4 regions of the Corynebacterium liangguodongii genome follow, and region 4 is predicted to be linked to each of the others. Evidence: predicted binding sites of a transcription regulator. Region 4 holds the regulator's gene; each other region holds the start of a gene.
The links. The regulator LexA, encoded in region 4, represses DNA repair genes until DNA is damaged. The targets are predictions, from matches to a motif close to CGAACANNTGTTCG.
Positions count from the first base shown of each region.

Region 1: a site for LexA is predicted at 1,171-1,184, ahead of C3E79_RS03850 (HNH endonuclease signature motif containing protein). Genes of this name have one in related genera too.
Region 2: a site for LexA is predicted at 1,310-1,323, ahead of C3E79_RS01430 (HNH endonuclease signature motif containing protein). Genes of this name have one in related genera too.
Region 3: a site for LexA is predicted at 2,498-2,511, ahead of C3E79_RS07600 (SAV_6107 family HEPN domain-containing protein). Genes of this name have one in related genera too.

Region 1 covers NZ_CP026948.1:800,091-805,455, forward strand. Annotated here, with positions in the region: gene C3E79_RS03850 (HNH endonuclease signature motif containing protein) at 1,214-2,683, shown strand; gene crtI (phytoene desaturase family protein) at 2,655-4,163, opposite strand; gene C3E79_RS11585 (phytoene/squalene synthase family protein) at 4,156-5,001, opposite strand; gene C3E79_RS03860 (Bax inhibitor-1/YccA family protein) at 5,192-5,365, shown strand, end outside.
Region 2 covers NZ_CP026948.1:298,422-303,786, forward strand. Annotated here, with positions in the region: gene C3E79_RS01420 (sugar porter family MFS transporter) at 1-32, opposite strand, end outside; gene C3E79_RS01425 (ROK family protein) at 107-1,045, opposite strand; gene C3E79_RS01430 (HNH endonuclease signature motif containing protein) at 1,387-2,646, shown strand; gene C3E79_RS01435 (1,4-dihydroxy-2-naphthoate polyprenyltransferase) at 2,643-3,548, opposite strand; gene C3E79_RS11540 (hypothetical protein) at 3,978-4,481, shown strand; gene C3E79_RS01445 (metal ABC transporter permease) at 4,441-5,268, opposite strand; gene C3E79_RS01450 (metal ABC transporter permease) at 5,265-5,365, opposite strand, start outside.
Region 3 covers NZ_CP026948.1:1,586,041-1,591,405, forward strand. Annotated here, with positions in the region: gene rsmH (16S rRNA (cytosine(1402)-N(4))-methyltransferase RsmH) at 1-267, opposite strand, end outside; gene mraZ (division/cell wall cluster transcriptional repressor MraZ) at 532-966, opposite strand; gene C3E79_RS07595 (DUF3040 domain-containing protein) at 1,440-1,820, opposite strand; gene C3E79_RS07600 (SAV_6107 family HEPN domain-containing protein) at 1,955-2,395, opposite strand; gene C3E79_RS07605 (GNAT family N-acetyltransferase) at 2,580-3,158, shown strand; gene C3E79_RS07610 (polyprenyl synthetase family protein) at 3,201-4,316, shown strand; gene C3E79_RS07615 (alpha-(1->6)-mannopyranosyltransferase A) at 4,309-5,365, shown strand, end outside.
Region 4 covers NZ_CP026948.1:1,340,137-1,345,501, reverse strand. Annotated here, with positions in the region: gene C3E79_RS06480 (DeoR/GlpR family DNA-binding transcription regulator) at 32-817, opposite strand; gene lexA (transcriptional repressor LexA) at 967-1,650, opposite strand; gene C3E79_RS06470 (hypothetical protein) at 1,864-2,232, shown strand; gene nrdR (transcriptional regulator NrdR) at 2,302-2,760, shown strand; gene hrpA (ATP-dependent RNA helicase HrpA) at 2,757-5,365, opposite strand, start outside.

The DNA of each region.
Region 1 (5,365 bases), 540 kb from region 4:
GGTGAGGAAGCCGTAGCCGACACCTTCGCTGGCCGCGACGTCGCGCACGATGTCGGTGAGCTGCCTCGCGATCGACGCCCTATCGACCTGGGAGACCGCCTGCGGGCACGGTGTTGGAGCGCCCAGGGACGTCGGCAAGCAGGCTGGGGCGACGGGTGAGATGACCCACGGGTTACCGCCGAAAGTGATGGTCACGAGGCGAGCATCGGGGGTCACGGCGTCGCGTTGCGGCGGGACAACGACGGTGCCGAGGCGGGATTCGCTCCAATAGGCTCCCGGGACAGCCCCTCCGCAGGAAGCGTTGTCGAGGCGGAGGCCGAGGTGCTGAGCGAGGACCTCGGGGTAGCTGTCGTCACTACGCGAGCAGAGGACCCTGCGCGGGTCGGGGGCAGGGATGGAGGAGATGGATCCGGTTGCGGCATAGCTCTCGCCCAGGGCCACGTAGCGGTCCCCCGGAGCAGGCGATGGCGAGGGCCGGTACGGCGGCTGCGAGGGTTTTCATGCCGCTAACCTTAGTGTTGCCTGTGCGTTTGGGAAATGCACCCACATTTCCTCGACGGTATAGATCGCCCCCGTTGTGGGGCGTGGAAGCCCTAGTGGGGAGTGCAGTTTCGGAGGGGAAGTGCCATGTTGTCGAATCGGTAGTGATGCGTAAGCGCTTGACGACGTACTCTCGCCACGGGCCGGTCGATCTTGGTGAGCTGCGCGGTTTTTATGTCAATCTCGGGGCCGTTAATCCGCGCGGTGAGTCGAAAACGAGCACGATGTATTCGTTATCTGGGCTTTCGTTGTTGGGTGACGCCCGCCCGTCTAAGACCTCCGCGGTACTCCTGTTCACAACAGTGCCATCGTAGAAATTGTCCTCGGCGGGTTGGGACGTAGCCGAGCGGATGGCAACTTTGGATTGCCTCTCGGTCATCGAGGGCGGTTGAGTAGGCGTCGAAAAGACTTGCGCGGTCTGCGTGCAAGCAGGCAGCGTGGCGACGCACAGAACAGCGGAGGGGAAGCGCAGCTTCATCAGTACTCCCTGCAATATGCAGGTCATTCACTTCCCTCATTCAGGCGATAGGCGGCCTTGGCGATGCTAGCCACCTGTTCGTGAAATTCGCTGGACTATTGGAACGAAAGAGCTATATAGAGCGTAAAAAAGGTGCGCAAAGCCATTGACATAGAAAACCTGTTCGCGTACCATGGCGTGTGAAAAGGGGGGATGATGGAAAAAGACCAGGTCAAACGATACTTCCGTACGCAGCGTCCGGGCGATGCACGTGCGGAGCTGGCGCAACGCAAGCGGGACATTGACTTCGAGCTCTACTCGCCGTGGGCCGATCCGACGTACATCGTCGACGACTTCGAGCTTGAGGTAACGGGGATCCAGGAGGCAACGGGGGAGTCCAAGGCGACGGTGGAGAAGGCGATCTTCGCCTACCGGCGCCTGGCGGATCTGCCCTGGCTGCGGGCGATTCAAGAGTCGACTCGGCTGCTCGATGTCAAACGCCTCGTCGCCATCGACAACGTCGTGGCCGAACTTGGCCCGGAATTATCCGCCGAGGTGCTCGGGACGATCGACGAGTACCTCGCCGCGATGTTCACGCCCAAGAAGGCGGATCAGCCACTGGTTGCGCCGCGGGCGTTGACCCGACGCCTGCACCGGTTCATCGCGAAGTTGGATGAGCGGGTCGGTTTTAACCAGCGCAAGCGCGACGAGCGCGACAAACCCGCGGGGAAATTCACGCTCTATGAGTTTTCCGGAGCCAAGCGCTCGGGTCTGACGGTCGAATGCGATAACGCCACCAGTGCCTTGATGGCGGAATACCGCCGCCAGGTTGCGCGTGAACACAAACTCACCGAGGCGGAGGCTGCACAGCTCATCCTTACAGGAGGAGTGCACGGTCAGCCCCGCGTGACCATTTTTGGCTACGCCCCGGTGACTCCCAGTGGCGAGGTTGTGCCGGGGGCGTCGGTGTTCTTCCCGGGCCACGGGTGGACCGATGCGGCGGGCACGGCGGCCCTCGACGAGCTTACTGAGGGCAACCCGCCGCGCGTGGTCAACCTCGATGCCGTCGCTGCCCACGCCATCGACGGCTACGTTCCCTCCGCGAACATGAGGGCGTATGCGGTCGCTAGAGACGGAGTGTGCCTGTGGCCGGGATGCCAGAGACCGGCGGAGAAGTGCCAGCTCGATCACCGCGTCCCGTACGATGAGGGCGGCGCGACGACGCCGAGCAATCTCTACTCACTCTGCGCCACGCACCACAATCTGAAGACCGACCGGCGCGCATACTACGTTCCGGACCCGGTCACGGGCGACGTGGTGTGGCTATTCGGAGACGGCACGTACGCGCTCGCCGAGCCGGAGGGGTTCATTGGCGAGCAACTCAACCAGCGTAACCCGAGGTGGAACATCAACCTCGACGCGAGGCGCAGGGAAAGGGATAGGGTGACAACGTTTTACGCTCGGGGGCACAAGATCCTCGACGAGTTCGACGCCACCGGGAACCGCGCCGCCTGCGAGAGCGCATTGGACGCGCTCGAGGCTGAGTTTAAAATGCGCTTCCCCTTTGAGATACCACCCGAGATGTATTACGAGCACCCCTGGAATCCCGAGGAAGGAGGCGAGCCCCTCGCAGACTACGAGGCGAGAATCGCGAGACTTATCGCGAGCGACCCATTCGGGCGATGACGTTCTCCGCGCTGATCAGGCACATTGGCACACCCACGCCGGGTAGCGTCGTCGCGCCCGCGTAATAGAGGTTGCTCAGCTTCTTCGATGCGTTGCGCCCGCGCAGGAAAGCCGATCCGCGCAGCGTGTGTGCTGGGCCGAGGGCACCACCCGACCACGCGTTGTAGCGACTCGCGAAGTCGGTGGGGCCGAGCGTACGCGCAACGGTAATGTGGTCTCGGAAGTTCTCGATCCCGCACCAGGACCCGATGCGGTCGATGGCGGCGTCGCCAAGCGAGGCGACGGCCGGGGACGCGACGTCCTCGTACAGGTCGCCGTGCCCGAAACCCTCCGCCGCGGCGACGGGGATGAGGACGAAAAGGTTCTCGCAACCCGCGGGCGCGGTGGAGGGATCCGTTGCTGATGGCTTGGACACGTAGATCGACCGCGATGCCCCGTCGCGGCTGTCAAACACAGCATCGAAATCCGGCTCCCAGTCCCGGCTGAAAAGCAAATTATGGTGTGCAAGCTGGGGCAGCTTCTTGTCGGTTCCCAGCATGACGAGCACGGCGCCGATCCCGGGGTCGCGCGCCGCGAACCAGAGGTCGCTGAAGGTGCGCTTGGATGGAGGCAGAAGCCGAGTCTCGGTGAAGTGCAGGTCTGCCGTGGACACAACGGCGTCAGCAAGCAGCCAGGTCCCATCCGTCAGGCGCACGCCTGTGGCGCTTGAGCCGGAATAGGTAATCGCCTCGACATCCGCGTTTAGGCGGATCTCGGCGCCATTCTCGCAGGCCAGGGAGGCGAGCGCCGAGACGACGGCGGAGAAGCCGCGGCGCGGGTAGCGCACGCCCTCCACGAGGTCGGTATGGCTCATGAGGTGGTAGAGCGAGGGCGTTCGTGCGGGGTGCGAGGAGAGGAAAACTGCCGGGTAAGTCAAAATCTGGCGCAGCCGCCGATCGCGAAATTTCTTCTCGACGACCCCCTCAAGCCCTTCTGTCAACAACCGCGCCAATTTGAGGTAGCGGCCGCGCAGGGAGCGCGAGAAAAACGGACGGGGAGAGTCGAAGGTGGTGTATAGGAAGTGCTCGACGGCCAGGTGGTAGGCCTCGGCCGCAGAGTCGAGATAGGCAGAGAGGGTGGGGCCTGCGCCGGGCTCGATGGCGTCGAAAAGAGCGATGGCGCGGTCGCGGCCCGAGTAGACATCGAGAGGCTCTTCATCCTCCGGGAAGATTCGGTAGGCCGGGGCGAGATCGACAAGGTCGAGCACGTCGGACGCGCGCAGGCCGAAGATCCCGAAGAAGTGGTCGAACGCCTCCGGCATGAGATACCACGACGGCCCTGTGTCGAAGCGGTAGCCGTCGATGGTTTCCTCTCCCGCCCGGCCGCCGACCTCGCCCAGGCGCTCGATGACGGTGACGCGAAACCCCTCGCGCCCGAGCAGCGCTGCGGTGGCGAGACCGGCGACCCCGGCGCCGATGACGATCGCGGTGCGCTCAGCCACGGTGCCTCCCCAGTGCCCTGGCGGCGAGGTAGAGCTTGCGGTGGTTTGACACGGAGATGCGTGCAGATGCCAACGCAGCTGCAGGGGTGGCGTCGATAAGGTTAGTGAGCTCGGTGAAGATGGCGTGCGCCGCGGCAACACCGGCGCGGCAGGAGCGCGGTAGTAGAGCGATGGCGCGCTCGGCGCGCGCGAGCTCGGAACGGATCTCGGCGACGAGCCCCGCCTTGGCATGGTCGTCAAGTTCGCGACCAATAAGCCGGGGAAAGTAGGTGCGGCCGAGCTCGTTGTGATCCTCGCCTAAGTCGCGCAGGAAATTGACCTTTTGGAAGGCCGATCCGAGTGCGCGTGCCCCGGAATCGAGCTCGCGGCGCACGTCGGCATCGACTGGGGCATCGGCGAGGAACGCATTGACGCACATGAGACCGATGACCTCGGCTGAACCATACACGTAGGACTCGAACTCTGCCGGGGCATAGGACCTCTGTGTCAGGTCGCGGCGCATCGAGGCGAAAAACGCCTCGAGGTGGGAGTCGTCGAAGCGGCAGCGGCGAGCGCTGTTCGCGAAAGCATGGAGGACCGGATCGGTGTGGAAACGCGTCGCCGATGCGCGGCGGACGCTGGCCTCGTAGGTATCGAGAAGCGCAGCTTTCTCGCTCCCTCCCGCACCGTCGACGATCTCGTCGGCGATGCGGGCCATGGCGTAGAGGTTGCGCACGTCCCGCCGTACCGCGGGGCCGAGCAGGCGCGTGGCCAGCGAGAAGCTGGTGGAATACTCAGCGATGACCTGAGCGGCGACGCGGTCGCACGCGCGGTCGTAGTGCGATAGGGCGGCATTCACACCTCTAAAGAGTAAACGTGACACACCCTGTGCGCGCCAAGGGGGCGCGTCGCTGCGCATCCAGGGACGAAGGCGGAGGCGCTGAGTATGCAGCATGTCGGCAATGTTCGTGGGAACTATCCGCCTGAATAGTTCGTTATAGCTCTATGAGTACGTACCAATCCCTCACCATGAAAGGAAAACGGGGATAGTGAGAAGCAACAACCCTGTCTTGTCCCAGCTCCCGCAGGCGGGAAGCGAGGCGGGCTACGGGTACCAGCAGAACTACCAGCCAAGCACCCGCCGCCCGATGACTGTTGATGATGTCGTGACCAAGACCGGCATCACCCTCGCGGTTATCGTCGCGTGCGCGGTGGCCAACACG
Region 2 (5,365 bases), 1.0 Mb from region 4:
GGAACCTTCCGGAGCTCGCTCGCAAATGACATGTTTTTCCTCCCACGTGGATTCGTGTAATGAGTGCCCCGCGTACCCATGCGCGGTGGCAAAGGGGGTGCCGGGCCTAGAGGCCGAGCCTTTCCGCGAGAGTTCTCGTCTGCAGTGCTGCGCCCACCAAACCGGCCTTTGCCCCGAGCTTCGAGCAGCCAATCTCCGGGCGCCTTTGGAAGGTCAGGATGCTATCGAGCTTTTCGCTCACCGGGTTGAGCAGGGTATCCCCGGCGCCGGAGAACCCACCTGCGAACAAGATTGCCTCCGGGGCGATGATGCTGCACAGCTGGGAGATGCACTTGGCCAGGCCCAGCGTGGCGCGGTCCCAGATCCGCGCCGCGAGGGTATCGCCGGAGAGCGCGAGGTCAATAACCTCCTTGCCACCCATGACCTTGATACCGGAGAGGCGTTGGTACTCGCGGGCGACAGCAGCGGCGGATGCCACCGTCTCCAGGCATCCCGCCTGGCCGCAGACGCAGAGCGGACCGTTGGAACCGAACACCGGGATGTGGCCGATTTCGCCGGCGAACCCGTCGCCGTCGATAAGCTGCCTATTGATAAAGATCGCGCCCGCGATGCCAGTTCCTATGGTGAGCACCACGACGTTATCGAACCTGTGCGCGTAGCCGAGCTGGTACTCGGCGATGCCGGACCCGCGGACATCGTGCGTCACGGAGACGGGGTAGCCGAGCCGCTCGGTGAGGATGTCCGCGAACGGTACGTTGTCCCACCCGAGGTTCTCGGAGTGGACGCCAATTCCTTTTCGGTCATTGACCACGCCGGGAATGAGTACCGAACCGACTCGGGCGCTTCGCCCGGACTCCGCCAGGTTGTCGGAGAGCTCGACGATGGTATCGATGACCCCGGGGGCCTTGTTCTTGCCCGGGGGAGTCGGCAGGATGACGACCTTTTCGATCTCCCCGTTTTCGTGAACGAAGCCGGCCTTGATGTTGGTTCCCCCGACGTCCACTGCGAGCGCGGGTAGACCTTTTCCGACCTGTACCGTATCCATTGTGGTTCCTCTGAGGCTTGGCGACGGTGCGTAGTTGCGCATCGCCGCGCCGGTGCAGTATTTCTCATTTATTGTAAAGCTGTGATGTGGATCTCTATGGATTGAGTCTGCCTGACTCTGCCGCTGCAGAGTGGGAGAGAGTGGTCTGACTCTGCCGCTGCAGAGTGACGCACCACGCCCGCACGCGAATCTTCTCTATAGAAAAAACGTTCGAAAAACCCTTGACCGGGTCACGGTAATCCGCTACCATGAGAGGCGAAAGGTCGAACACTTGTACGGGGGTAGCAATGTTGGATGTATGGGGTGCACAATCCGTCGCTAGTAGCGATGAAGACGCTGTCGTGATCCACGCGATACGTCGCCACCAGGAGTGGTCCACCCGCTCTAAGGCCGAGTTGCTTATCGCGATCGCGGAGTTTGACGCGCGAGGGTTATTCGAAAACTTTGGCGAGACATGTACCGCCGGCTGGTTGGCGCGGGAGATCCATATCGCTCCATCCACTGCGTTCGAGTACGTTGGCGTCGCCCGCCAGCTTGAGCAGTTTCCCATGCTCACGGCCGCGTTCCGGCGAGGAGAGGTGTGCTATTCGACGGTCCGTTACCTGCTCAAACGTTTAACCGTAGAAAACGAAAGACAGCTCGTGGACCTTGCAAGGCGTCTCTGTTTCCCCGAGCTCAAGAGGGCATTGGCTGGTCTCGAACCGAGCGATGGGGCGGAGACGCGTGAGTATCACCACAGCGTGCGGGTGGAGGATAACGGCGACGTCGTCATCACCGCCCGCCTCAACGCGGCGGATGGTGCGGCGTACCTTGCCGCGCTCAAGGTTGCGCAGCTCGCCGACTACGGCTTTGACGATGTGACCGAGGAAGACCTCGCCGACGGCGAGAGAATTGATGACCTCCTGGAGGAGAAAAGGAAGCTCCCTGAGGCGTGCCCGTCGCAGGAGCAGGAACTGGAACCGGAGCCGGATCAAAAGCGCAAGCCTCTCTCGAGGTTCGGCCCTCCGACGAGGGAGGATATGTATGGAGCGCTGCTCTCCATGATCAACGTGGTGAGGACGAGGCCGGTGAGCGATCTGCGCACCCCGGGCGCTCACGTCAACATCATGATGACGACAAACGGGCGCGCATGGCTGCCCGGAAACGTTGCAGCGCCCTCGTCGGTGCTGCAGAACTATGTGGGGGACGCGTTCGTGCGCCTACACCTTATTGACGACAATGGCGTGACTGTGCACGTCGGCAAGAGCACTCGCTTTGTTAACGACGGCCAGTTGCGCGCCCTGCTTGCGGTCTGGGGCTACGAGTGCGCGATGCCGGGGTGCAATCATGCCCGATTTATTGAGGTACACCACATCAAGGAGTGGTGCGAAGGAGGAAAAACGGAGCTCGAAAACCTCATCCCGCTGTGCTCTGCCTGTCATTCGAAGGTCACAAACGGCCTGGCGCACATCAGTACCAACGGACGCGATATCGAGTTCCGTTTCCTCGGAGGGCGACGGTTCATCTCCCGCGCGCGGGGGCTGCCGGAACGCGACGTCGATTTCACCGGCCCGCTCGTGCCGCCAGGCGTGAGCGAGAGAGCTGACAGCTTTGACGACTAGGAGAAGGCCTGTCCACTCCACGCCAGGGCGAGCGCGGTGATGATGGCCCATGCGAGCATTGCCGTCCCGTTGAGGCCGAGCACGGGGATGAGTTGCTTGCCGTGCGCCCCGCGCACGACCCGCAGGACGGCTGCCACCGCGAGCGGTAAGGCGAGTAGCGCCGCCAGGGCCGGGAGGCAGGCGACGGCGAGGACGAAACTGACGGCGAAGGGGGTGAGGGTCAGCGCGACAAAAAGGTAGCGTGAAACGCGATCGCCAAGGCGCACCGCGAGCGTGTGTTTGCCGGCCACCGCATCAGTGGGGATGTCCCGAATGTTGTTCGCCAGGTTCACCGCGGCCGAGATGCCGCCGACGCCCACCGCGGAGGCCAACCCCACCCAGCTCACTACGCCGGATTGGGTGAACTCGGTGCCCAGCACCGCGACGAGCCCGAAGAACACGAACACCGCCAGCTCGCCGAAACCTCGGTAGCCGTAGGGGTTTTCTCCGCCGGTGTAGAACCACGCCGCTGCAATACATGCTGCACCGATGGGGATCAGCCACCACGCGGAGAGGAGCGAGAGTGCGACCCCGGCGACCGCGGCGACGGCAAAGGAAGCAAACGCCGCGCGCTTGACCTGCGCGGGCGAGGCCAGCCCCGAAGCGGTCAGCCTGGTGGGGCCCGTGCGGTCGTCATCTGTGCCGCGCACGCCGTCGGAGTAATCGTTGGCGTAGTTCACGCCAACGATTAGGGCCCAGGACACAACCAGGGCGATGAGCGCGCGGCCGAGGTGCGCCTGTCCAGCAAACGCCGCGGCCCCGGTACCCGCAATGACCGGCGAAAATGCGTTCGGCCAGGTGTGCGGGCGCGCCGCCTGCCACCATTGGCGGATCGTGGCGCTGGGTTGTACGGGTCGCGTCATGCCCTCCATCATGCCCGCCGGAGGGGACGGAGGCACACTCACCCGCTAAAGTCGAACATCATGTGGTTGGACTACGCCGCGCGCCAAGCGCTGATTTCGGTAGGGGCTTTTGCGCGTGCTCCACGGCTAAAGTTCGCGGCTCACGCTTCGCCTCTGTCGTTTCCGCAGGAGGGCGACGTGGTCGTATCCTTGACTACTCACGGCGAGCGAATCTCGTCTGCGGTGGCTGCAATTTCGTCGCTCTTGCTGGGCACGCAGCTGCTCCCAGTGCATCTTTGGCTCGATCGGGGCGATTTCGAGTCGGAGTGGCCGAGAGCGTTGAAGGGTCTGGTTGATCGGGGACTTCAGGTACGTTGTTCGGACGGTGCTTTTGGTCCACACACGAAGTATTTTGGCACGTTCGCGGAGTGTGCTGGGACTGACACGCGTGTGATTACGATTGACGACGACATGATGTACCCGCGGTGGTTTGTCGAGAAGCTACTCAACGCCGCGCAGGCCGACCCGGGTTCGGTGGTGGCTTACCGCGCGCATCGCATCGTCACCACGGGCGGTGAGATCGAGCGCTACCGGCGCTGGAGGCAAGTCCGCACCACCGCTCCGTCGCACCTGCACTTCTCCACGGGGGTCTCCGGCGTGGCGTACCCGCCGGCGATGGTCGATTACGTTGCCTCGCTGGGAACGGAGTTTCTCCACCACGCGCCTCGTGCCGACGACGTGTGGCTCAACGCCTGCGCACTGCGCTCCGGGCACCGGGTGCGCCAGGTCTTTCCCCACCCGCGGGAGTTCTCCATCGTGCCGGGGTCTCAGCGCAGGGCACTGGTGCGGGAAAACCTCCGCGGCGGCGGAAATGACCTGCAGATTGCGGCGACGTATGGGCCAGCGGACGTCGCTAAGCTGCTAGCCGAGCCCGAGCCCGGAAGCGCGGGATAAGAAGCGCGCACAGAAGCAGCGCGTTCGCCAGGGCGATGGACGGCGAGGTCGCGAGGTTGAGGTGGTAGGCGCACCAGAATCCCACCAGCGCGTTCGCGAGGGCGATCGCGCAGGTAAGTGGGATGAGGTGGGTGAGGCGTCGACACGTGAGCCGCGCGCAGACGACGGGGAGCACCATCAGCGCGATGACGAGCATCGCTCCCGCTGTGTGGAACGCTGCGCTGGCGGTCAGCGCCACGAGAGCCATAAACGCGGTGTGGAGCGCGCCGACGCCAACCCCGCTGACCCGGGCGAAAGGCGCGTCGAACGCGCACGCCGTCAGGCGCGGGAGAAAGACGAGCACGAACGCGAGGTTCACCGCGGCGATGGCGAACAGGGTCCCGGCGTAGCCGGGCGAGGTGAGCGCGACGAGGTTGACGTCCCCCACCAACACCGCGTGGACGTCGAGGTGGACGTGGCTTAAGCGCGCGCTGATGAGGATCACGCCGAAGGAGAACATCGCCGGGAAGACCAGGCCAAGCGCGGCGTCGGAGGAGACGAGGCCGCTGCGGCGCAGACATTGGGTCCCCAGCGCTACCGCGAGAGCCCCGAGCGCCGCCGTGACCGTGAGCACGGGGGAGCCGAGGTCCCCGGTGAACATGTATCCCACCGCGATGCCGGGCAGCACGGCGTGCCCGATGCCGTCGATGACCATTGATTCCTTGTTGAGCACCACAAACGTACCGGGGATTGCGCAGGCCAGCGCGGTGGCCACGGCGAGGATGCAGGCGGATGCAGCGAGCGTCATGCGGCCACCGCCTTCCTGCGCGGCGAGCAGGCGAAGCACACCGCGACGATGCCGAACTGCACCATGACGATGGCCGGGCCCGTCGGGATCGAGTGGG
Region 3 (5,365 bases), 250 kb from region 4:
GACGGCGGCGAATCGGCCGCCGTACGGTGCCATGCGCTCGCTCGCCGCCGCCAGCGCGGCCGGGTCCCTGTCGACCCCGATGACGCAGGCTGCGTGGAAGGTAGACAGGAAGTGCTCGCAATGCCCACCGGCGCCCAACGTCGCATCGACGATCACCGCGCCGTCGCCTGTGGACTCAACGGCGGGGGCGATAAGCTCGGCCATCCGGTCGCGCATCACGGGGACGTGGCCGTGGTTCGCGCTCACGCTAAAGTCCATCCGAGACATCCCCGCCTCGCGGCGCGCCTGCCCTGGTGCGTGCTTCTGCCCCACCGAGTCCACCCCCTTTTGCCGTATCCCGTGTGGTCGTTGTACCTATCTGCTTGTCTGCGCTTGAGTCGCGATGCGCACCGCGCGGGGAGCGTATAGGGCCCTGCCCGGGGCGGCTGTTCTGGTGTCGGGGAAGTACACCAGAACGCTCCACGCCCCGGACAGAGTCCGTACACGCTCTCCTGGGGGCACGTGCCCCGCCCGCTCGTCGGGTAGTCAGTCCTAGAGCAGGCCGGAGAGTATGTCGTCGTCATCGGCCGCCGAGAAGGCAGCCTCGGTTTCTTGTTGGTAGTCAGCCCAGGACTGCGCGTCCCAGATTTCGAGGAAGTCGACCGAACCGATGACCACGCACTCCTTGGAAAGGTGTGCGTACTCGCGGTGCGCCGGAGAGAGCGTGATGCGACCCGACCCGTCGAGCGTTTGTTCATCCGCGCTGGCAGCCAGGTTGCGGATAAACGCGCGCGCCTTGGGGTTCGTGCGGGAAGCTGCCGCCGCCTTGCGTGCGCGGGCCGCGAACTCCTCGCGGGGATAGACCGCTAAGGAGTGGTCTTGCCCCTTGGTCACCATCAGCCCGTCCGCTAGGTCCTCGCGGAACTTCGCGGGCAGTGTCAGGCGCCCCTTGTCGTCGAGCTTGGGAGTGTAGGTTCCCAGAAACATCCGGAGCCCACCTTCCTTACACTCGTTCGACTTCGGTTGTTCAATTCTTCGGACGGTGATCCGCTGCGGCACGTAGTCAAGATGCCACCGCGCCTCTCCGTCGAGCCCCACTCTAACCCACTTTGCCCCACCTACGCCACATATTGCCCGGATTGCCCGGAAAATTTTGCGGAAATGGCAGGTTAACAGGCGATCTCACGGTGGGACATGTTCCCGCAAGGCGACCGCGGGCAAGGCCTCGCGGCCATCGCCCCCCGGAACATGGCCAAAGCGTGCCGCATCACCTGGCACACGCATATATTTCCACACCTTGCACACCACAACTCAGGGCCCTCAGCGGCACGGTCGACACAGCCCGCGGAGCGTTTACGGGAGTAGTGGGGCAAAGTGGGGCGGCGCGCGGTCGGGAGTAGGGGCATGAAAAAACCCGCCGGAGAACCGGCGGGCACGACAAGCGGTGGCCGTGAAGGGTGCTATTGCCCCTCGAAGCGGCGCCTGAAGTTTTCCTCCAGCTTGGCCGCGCGGGCAGACTGCCGAACGGGGGCAGCCTGGCGCTGCGGCCCCGCGGCCGCAGCCGGGGTACGCAGCGCCACGATTCCTCCCGCAAGCATGACGGCGAAGCCGACGACGCTTAGCGCGACGAACCATACGCTCACGGTGGCGAGGGCGACGCCGCCGATGAGCAGCACGAGCCCCGCGACCAGGAGCGCCGCGCTGCGCATGGTCATGCCCCCGCCCGAGGGACGAGCACGCCCGTGTGCACCGGGGACCCTGTTGCCAAACTTGGGGTCCTCGGCGAGCAACGACTGCTCAATTTCGCGCAAGGTGCGCTGTTCCTGCTCCGAAAGGGACACTGTCTCTACTCTCCAGCTCTTGCCGTGTGACGCTACGGGTTGCATCTCACGCACCGCTAGGCGCGATTGACGCCTCTCTACATCGTGTACAACGGCAAGTCTAGACGGATTGTTCCGCGCCGATGCACAAGCGCCTACGCGACCATACCCTGCACGTTGGCCCCCGGGACGGCCTCGTCGAGGAACTGCGCGGCTAAGTCCAGCAGCTCGGCCACGACCAGCGGGCTCGGCCGGGTCTCAATGCCGGAGGCAACCCGGCCGCGCAGCCGGGAAAACCGCGCGAACCTCCCCGCCCACGCCTCCCCTTGCTGTGAGGTCAGCGCGAGCCGATCCCACGCGCTGGTGGGGAGCCGCTTGCGCCTTTGTATCACCGGGGATTCGGCGTTCACCGCGCCTGCGACGCGCAGCGCCGCGCGGTAGGCGCTCTCCAGCGCCAGATCGAACTCGCCGCGGCCGAACTCCCCGTGGGCCTGTGCGAGAAGGCCGTGGGCAGCATCGAGGAAGCGATCGCGGCGCGACACGCGGGCGGCCTCGCCGTGGACGGCGCCGGTGGTGGCAGAGACAACGCTGTTCATTGTGGGGATGTCCTTCCTGTCGGTGGGGGGTTCTACCTGCAGTTTCCGTTCAACTTCTGAGAGCAGGATAAAACGCACGTTCGACACACAGAGGCGTCGATTAGCACACGTGTTCGACCTTGCGTGCGTGGGTACTTTCCCCCTTCCCTCCCCCTCGACACCCAGTGCGTGGTTCGATAAGGAGGTGACCACGACCCTCCACCAGCTCACGGGCGCGCAGTTTGCCCTCCTCGCCCCGCAGCTCGTCGACATCTACATCGACGCGATGGGCTACGACCCCGCCATCCGCCAGCAGCGCATCTCTGCGTGGCGGCGCGAAATCACCTGGCCCGGGTTCCGCGCGGTGGCCGCCACGGCCACGGCACAGGGCGGCGAGCGCGTCGTCGGGCTTGCCTACGGCTTCGAAGGAAACCGTGAGCGCTGGTGGGATCGGCAACTCATTTCCGGCCTGCGCCTCGCCGGTGGGCCCACCGCGCAGGAACGGGAGATGCTGCGCAGCTACTTCGAAATCGCCGAGGTCCACGTCGCCCCGCCCTACCAGGGGGCGGGGATCGGGCGCGCGCTGATCAACGCGCTGCTCAGCGGCACGCCTGCGCGGTGGGCGCTGCTCTCCACGCCGGAGGTGCGGGGGGAGGCCAACGCCGCCTTCGGCCTCTACCGCTCCCTCGGCTTCCGCGACGTGTTGCGCCACTACCTCTACCCGGGCGACAAGCGCCCCTTCGCCGTGCTGGGGCGCGAGCTGCCCTTGGACGCATCCGGGTAGTGTGAGAACCAATAATGACCCCACACGAATTCGGCAGGAGGGATGAGTAAGGTGACGCAGCCGCACACCGGCGGGGAGCCGGCGGGCCTGACCGAGGTTCCCGCCGCGGTCCGCGACGCCCTCGAGGCCTTGTTCGACGAGCGCCTCGCCGAGGCCGCCGAGATCGGCGCGCCGGTGATGAGCGCCGCCGCCCACCTGCGTTCCTTCGTGCTCGGCGGCGGGAAACGCATCCGCCCGCTCTACGCGTGGGCAGGCTTCATCGGCTCCCCCGGCCCGGGTAGGCGCAGCGAAGACCCCGCGGCGGTGCTGCGCGCGGTCTCCTCCCTCGAGCTCATTCAGGCCTGCGCGCTCATCCACGACGATATTATCGACGCCTCCGATACCCGCCGCGGCAATCCCACCGTCCACCGCGCCGTCGAGGCGGAGCACCGCAGCGCAGGACTCTTCGGCGACGCCGCCGACTACGGGCGCAACGTCGCCATCCTGGCCGGTGATCTCGCCCTCATGTGGGCCGAGGACTGCTGGCGCGGCTCCGGGGTGAGCGCGGCGGCGCTCGAGCGCGCCTTTCAGCCGTGGCGCGCCATGCGCACCGAGGTCATCGGCGGCCAGCTCCTCGACATCGCCATCGAGGCACAGGCCGACGAGTCGATCGAGTCTGCCGATCGCGTCAACCGGTATAAAACCGCCTCCTACACCATCGAGCGCCCCCTCCACCTCGGGGCGGCACTCGCCGGGGCCCCGGCCGCGACGATCGCGGCTTATCGCGCCTACGGGCGGGACATCGGGGTCGCCTTCCAGCTGCGCGATGACATCCTCGGCGTCTTCGGCGATGCGGCGGTGACCGGCAAGCCCGCCGGGGACGACCTGCGGGAGGGCAAGCGCACGGTCCTGCTCGCCACCGCGCTTTCGCTTCTCGACGCCCAATCCCCCGCCTCCGCCGCACTTTTGCGCCAGCGGGTTGGCCGCGCCACGGACCCCGCGGAGCTGCGCGAGTTAGCCGGGTTGGTGGAATCCAGCGGGGCCGTCGACGCCGTGGAGCGGCGCATCGCCGAGCTCACCGCATCAGGCCTCGCCCACCTCGACGCCGCGCGGGTCGATCCCGCGGTCGCCCGCACCCTCACGGACCTGGCCGTGCGCGCCACCGAGCGGCGTGCGTAGCCCGCTGACGGCGGTCGGCCTGGGCGTTGCGGCCTGCGCGCTCATCGTCGTCGGATCCTACGGCGCCGGCGCGACGCGCAACCGCGGTGGCCTCATGCGGGAAATCGGGCTGGACACCCTCCTGACGGGCCACGGCCGCTCGATCATGGATGCGATCCTCACCGCGGGTATCGTCGGCCTGATTGTCGCCTGGGTGTGGCTGGGGCACGCGATGTCGCATCGGCGCGCGGGCCCCCGCGAGGTCTACCGCGCCGCCGCGTCCTGGGCGGGCGCGCTGCTCCTGAGCGCCCCGATCCTCTCGCGCGATGTCTATTCCTACCTCATGCAGGGCGCGATGCGCCGCGACGGGTTTGACCCCTACACCGAGGGCGCCGCCGTCAACCCGGGGCCCTACCTTTTCGAGGTGAGCCACGACTGGCGCAACACCACCACCCCCTACGGCCCGCTGCACCTGTGGATTGGGGACGCCGTGACAAGCCTCGTGGGGGACCACGTCTCCGCGGGCCTCGTCGCCTACAAGCTGCTCACCGCCGCGGGGTTTGCCGGGATCGCCTGGGCGGTGCCGCGCATCGCGCAGCTGGTCGGCGGGAATCCCGCCCTCGCCGTGTGGCTCGGGGTGGCCAACCCCGTGATGCTCTTGCACCTCATCGGGGGCATGCACAACGAGGCCGTGATGGTCGGACTCGTGAGCGTGGGCCTCTTCCTCGTCTTGCGCGAGCGCCCCGCCGCGGGCACGGCGCTCATCGCCCTTGCGGTCTCGCTGAAGGCCACCGCGGCCATCGCCTTGCCGTTCGTGGTGTGGATCGCCTTCCACCAGTTTCGGCGGCCAGGCGCCTCGCGGGCGAGGCAGGTCGCTCTCTTCGGCGCCGTCGGCGCGTGCGCGGTGGCGATGACGCTCGCGGTGCTCGCGGCGGTGACCTACGCCTCGGGCTCGTCGTGGGGCTGGGTGGCAGAGATTACCGGCAATTCGAAGGTGGTCAACCCTCTGGCCGGGCCCACGCTTGTTGCCGACGCTTACACCCCGCTCGCCCAGCTGTTTGACGAGCATT
Region 4 (5,365 bases):
CGCCCGCAGCGGTCAACGCGGGACCCGGGGGCTATGAGCCGACGGTGACGACTTCGACGCCGCGCTCGGTCAGCTCGGAGACGATGCTCTCGGGCGCCCCGGAGTCGGTCACGACGACATCTATGTCGTCGAGGGAGGCGAAGCTCACCAAATAGTCGTTGCCGATTTTCGTCGAATCGCACAGCACAACCACCATGCGGGCGTTGGTGACCATGGCGGATTTAATCGCCGCCTCCTGCGCGTCCGCGGTGGACAGGCCGTGGTCGACGCTTAGCGCGTTGGTGCCGATGAACGCGACGTCCGCGCGCATGAGCGCGAGCGAGCGCAGCGCCATCGCTCCGACCACGGCTTGCGTGATCGCGCGGACAGATCCGCCGAGCAGGTGCACGTGGGGCAGGCCGGCCGTGGAGAGATCGAGCGCGATCGGCAGCGAGTTGGTCACAATTGGCCACGAGGCCGCCCGCGGGTCGGTGGCGAGCAGTTTCGCGAAGGCGCTAATCGACGTCCCCGCGTCGAGAAAGATCCCGCCCTCGGAGTGCTCCGGGACAAATCGCAGCGCCGCCTGGGCGATGGCAGACTTCGCCGTCGAGGCGGAGCGGGAGCGGGCATCGAGCGAGAACTCTGTGGTGAGGAACGATTGGCTCGCCACCGCGCCGCCGTGGACCCGGTGCACTACCCCCTGCCGGTGGAGCACGGCGAGGTCCCGCCTGACCGTCTCGGCCGTGACGTGGAACTTCTCCGCCAAGTCGGTGACGTTGACGCGGCCCTCAATCGCCGTTAGAGAGGCGATCTGGCGCCTGCGTTCTTCTGCGTACATGCGTCGCGCTCCTCGGGTGGTGAGCGGGTGGAATAAACCGGGCGGCCGCGGTGGCCGTTGACGACCATTGTCCCGGAAAGCCCGCGCCGCGGGATGCTGGCCGTGTCCAACCCACCCCCACGGGGGTGGTGCCCGCGCGCAAGTATGCCCTAGAGCGTGCGGAAAACGGAAACAACCCGGCCCATAATCTCCGCGTTCTCCCCCTTGATTGGGGTAAACGCGTCGTTGTGGGGGAGCAGCCAGACACCGGTCGAATCCCGGTGGAACTCCTTGACCGTCGCCTCGCCGTCGAGCAGGGCGGCGACGAAATCCCCTTCCTCCGCGACGGGCTGAGAGTGCACGACGACCCAGTCCCCGTCGAGGATACCGGCGTCCCTCATCGACTCGCCTATGACGCGCAGCATGTAGAGCTCGCCGTCACCCACCAGTTCCTCGGGCAACGGGTAGTAGCTTTCGACGTTTTCCTCCGCGAGGATGGGCGAGCCCGCCGCTATCTGCCCGACGACGGGAATGTAGCGCGCCTGGGAGGCGTCCTCGGGTGCCTGCGGGGCCTTTGGGGCGGGCTCGCGAGTAGACCTCGGCTCAGGCAGGTGGCGCAGGTCAACCGCCCGGGGCTTGTTCGGATCGCGCCGCAAGAAGCCCTTCTTTTCCAGCTCCTTGAGCTGGTAGGCGACGGACGAGGTGGACTGCAGGCCGGCGGCGTCGCCGATCTCGCGGATGCTCGGCGGGTACCCGCGCAGGACTACCGCATCCTGGATGACCTCCAGGATGCGGCGTTGGCGGTCGGACAGGACGCTGAGGTCGAGGGTGGTGTCGTCTTTCTTGCGGGCCACGGGTGCTCCTTCGGTGCGGGTGGGGTCGGTCGTGGCTACCAAGGTACCAGATGTGGCAAGTGTGTTCGACTTTTTGCGGCGTGGGGTAGACATCGTCGCTCAGGGGTGATATAAATCGAACTGAAGTGCGGAATCGAACACGTGAGCGCATGGTTCGTTCGAACGTGTCCGGGCCGTTCATAGAATGAAGCTACACAACGAAAGGACACCGCCATGACCATCCAGATTGAGCGCAACAACGCACCGCAGGCGGCCTACCGCGAGCACCTGGCTGAGGTGCTGCCCGCTGAGGTGTGGGACATCCCCGCGGCGCCGAGGTGCCCTCGCCGCCCGTCGGGTGTTCGAACGAGAGGAGTTCCGCATCGAAACTATGGGCGTGAAAAACGCTTCGAGCAAGCCTCGGGAGTAAGCGCTACTCCTGCGTTCGAAACTCGCCACGAAAACCGTGCCGGCATCCTCATGGGCGTGATCCTCGGTCTGGCGCTGATCGTGGGATCGGCCGCGGGCGGAGCCTTCGGCACCGACGCCTCGACACAGGGGGGCGGCGGCGTCGCGGAGGTCTCCATCGCCAGCGTCCGCTAGCTGGCAGCGAGGCTCCCCCGGGTAACATCGAGGCGGTTAGCACCCGCCACGAGGAGGCCGTCGAATCCCATGCACTGCCCGTTTTGCCACAACGACCATTCCCGCGTGCTCGACTCCCGTGTCATCGACGCTGGATCGGCCATCCGCCGCCGCCGCGAGTGCGCACAGTGCGGGGGCAGGTTTACGACGGTGGAGAAGGCCGTGCTCATGGTGGTCAAGCGCAACGGGGTGAGCGAACCTTTCGACCGGGACAAGCTCATCAACGGCGTGCGCCGGGCCTGCCAGGGCCGCGACGTCTCGGACGATGCCCTCAAACGCCTCGCGCAGCAGGTCGAGGAGACGGTGCGCAGCCACGGCAGCTCACAGGTCGACGCGAACGATGTCGGCCTCGCCGTGCTCGAGCCGCTGCGTGCCCTCGACGAGGTTGCATACCTGCGCTTCGCCTCCGTGTACAAGTCCTTCGAATCGGCCGACGACTTCGAGTCCGAGATCCGGCTCATGCGCCGCCGCGACCGGGAGGACTTCTAGCGTGCCCCCGTGCCCAGGGCGTCGATCATTTTCTCGATCCGCCTCTCGCTCACCGGCTTGGGCGTGCCCAATCTCTGCGCGAAGAGGCTCACGCGCAGCTCCTGGAGCTGCCAGTAGATGTCCTTGACCTCCCTCGACTTCCGCGCGGCCGCCGGCAGCGCGCGCAGCTTTGCTTCGAGGCGCTGCGTTAACGAGGCCACCGCGTCTTGGCGGTCGGCGTCCCGGTCCGGGTCGATGGCCATATCATCGAGCCGGATGCGCATCGCCTCGATGTAGCGCGGCAGGTGCGCGAGGCGGTCGGTGCCGTGGACCGTCACGGCGTGCTCCGGCAGGAAGAAGTCGAGCTGGGCGCGCATATCCTCAATCGCCGGGCCCTCCCACGCGTCGAGCTCCTGGGCGATAGCGCCGTACGCCACGAGCGCCGGCGCGAGGGCGACGACCTTCTGGCGCACCCCGGAGGCAACCTTGGGCTTTACGGCGGAGAGCAGCTCATCGAACTCCTCCGGGGTGCGCACCGGGCCGCCGTGGGAGAGCATGAGGTCGCGGATGGTGGCGGCCCGGGCGTCGTCAACAAGCCCCTGCGCACCGCCGTGCGGGTAGTTCTCCACCGCTACTTTCTGGCGCAGCGGTAGGCCCTTGGTCATCTGCCCGGGCGAGATCGGGATCTCCCGCAGCAGGAGCGTGAGCGTCGCGGTGAGCATCGAGGCGTCGGCGGCGGCCTTCGTGGCGTGCACCGCAACCTTCACGCCGTCGGGGGTGACCTCGAGGGCGGGGTAGGCCGCCACTGCGTTGCCCTCGATCGTGGTGGTGACGCTTTCGGGGACCGCGCCGAGGGTCTGCGCCGTCCACTTCCGCGCGACCGTCGTCTCGCTCGACCTGCTGGCCTTCGCCACCGAGGAGCGGATCTTGCCCGACTGTCGCTCCTTGAGCGCGTGGAGGTCCTTATCGTGGTCGATGACTTCGCCGCGCTTGTCAATCGCGGCGAAGGTAACCCTCAGGTGGGCGGGTAGCGCGGTGGGGCGAAAGTCCTGGGCATTGATGCCCGCCCCGCCGAGCGCGCGCAGGGCGTCTGCAAGCTGGTCCACGAGCCGGCCCTCGCCGGGGGAGAGCCTGCTCATGGCGAGGCCGGCGAAATCGGGCGCGGGGACGACGGAGCGTCGCAACGCTTTAGGCAGGGTGCGGATGAGCTCGGTGACAAGCTCGAGGCGCAGGCCCGGGACGAGCCAGTCGAATCCCTCGGCGGAAAAGCCCGCGAGCAGCGGCACGGGGATATCCACCCGCACCCCGTCGAAGGGATCGCCGGGTTCGAAGGTGTAGCGCAGGTCAAAGTCGATCGACCCCTGGCGCCAGGTGGAGGGGAAGTCTTCCGCGGAGGCGTCGACGGTGGCGTCGATAAGCGATGCGGGATCGAAGTCAAGGAAGTGCTGGTCCTCGCGCCTTTTCTTCTTCCACCAGGAATCGAAGTGCCGCGCGGTGGTTACTGTGGCCGGTAGCTTCGAGTCGTAGAAGTCAAAAAGCGTGTCCTCGTCGACGACGAGGCCGCGCCGGCGCACCTTCTCCTCGACCTCGGCCGCCTCCGCCAGCGCCTTGTCGTTGTGCTCGATGAAGGTGTGGTGGCGGTTCCAATCCCCGGCGATGAGCGCGTGGCGGATGAACATGGAGCGGGCCGCCTCCGCGTCGACGTGATGGTAGGGCACGAGCCTGTCGCGCACGATCGGCAGCCCATAGAGCAGCGAGGTTTGGTGCACCATCGCCGCCGAGCGCTTGCGCGACCACACGGGCTCGGAGTAGCTGTGCTTGAGCAGATCACGGGCTGCGGCCTCGACCCACTCGGGCTTGATCTTGGCCACGTCGCGCGCAAAGAGCCGCGAGGTCTCCACCAGCTCGCCAGCCATGACGAACTCCGGCGGGCGCTTCGCCAGCGTCGAGCCGGGGAAGATGACAAAGCGCGTGCCGCGGGTGCCCTGGAACTCCTTGGAATTGCCCTCGCGCGCACCGACGTTGGACAACAGCCCGGTGAGCAGCGATTTATGGATGGACTCGAGGTCGCGTTCCCCGGCGACGTCCTCCGCGCGCGAGTATCCGAGCTGCTTTTCGACGTCCCTCAGCTGGCGCACCAGGTCGTACCACTCGCGGATGCGCATGTAGTGCAGGAACTCCCGCTTCATCCGTTTGCGGAAGGAGTTGCCGGTAAGCTCGTCGCGCGATTGCCCGATGTAGTCCCACAGCTTGAGCGCGGAGGCGAAATCGGACTCCTTGTCTTTAAACCTCGCGTGCGCCTGATCGGCCTGGGCCTGCTGCTCGAGTGGGCGCTCGCGCACGTCCTGGATGGTCATCTGGGCGACGATGACCGTGACGTCTTCCAACACGCCGAGCCGGTTGGCCTCGACGAGCATGCGCGCCATCTTCGGATCGACCGGGATGCGGGCGATATCGCGGCCGATCGCGGTGAGGACAGGCGCGCCGCCGGCCTCGCGGTCCGTCGTTGCCCCGAGCTCGTGGAGCAACAGCAGCCCATCGCGGATCGATTTCTGATCCGGCGGCTCGATGAACGGGAACTCGGAGATATCGCCCAAGCGCAGGGAGATCATCTGCAAGATGACGC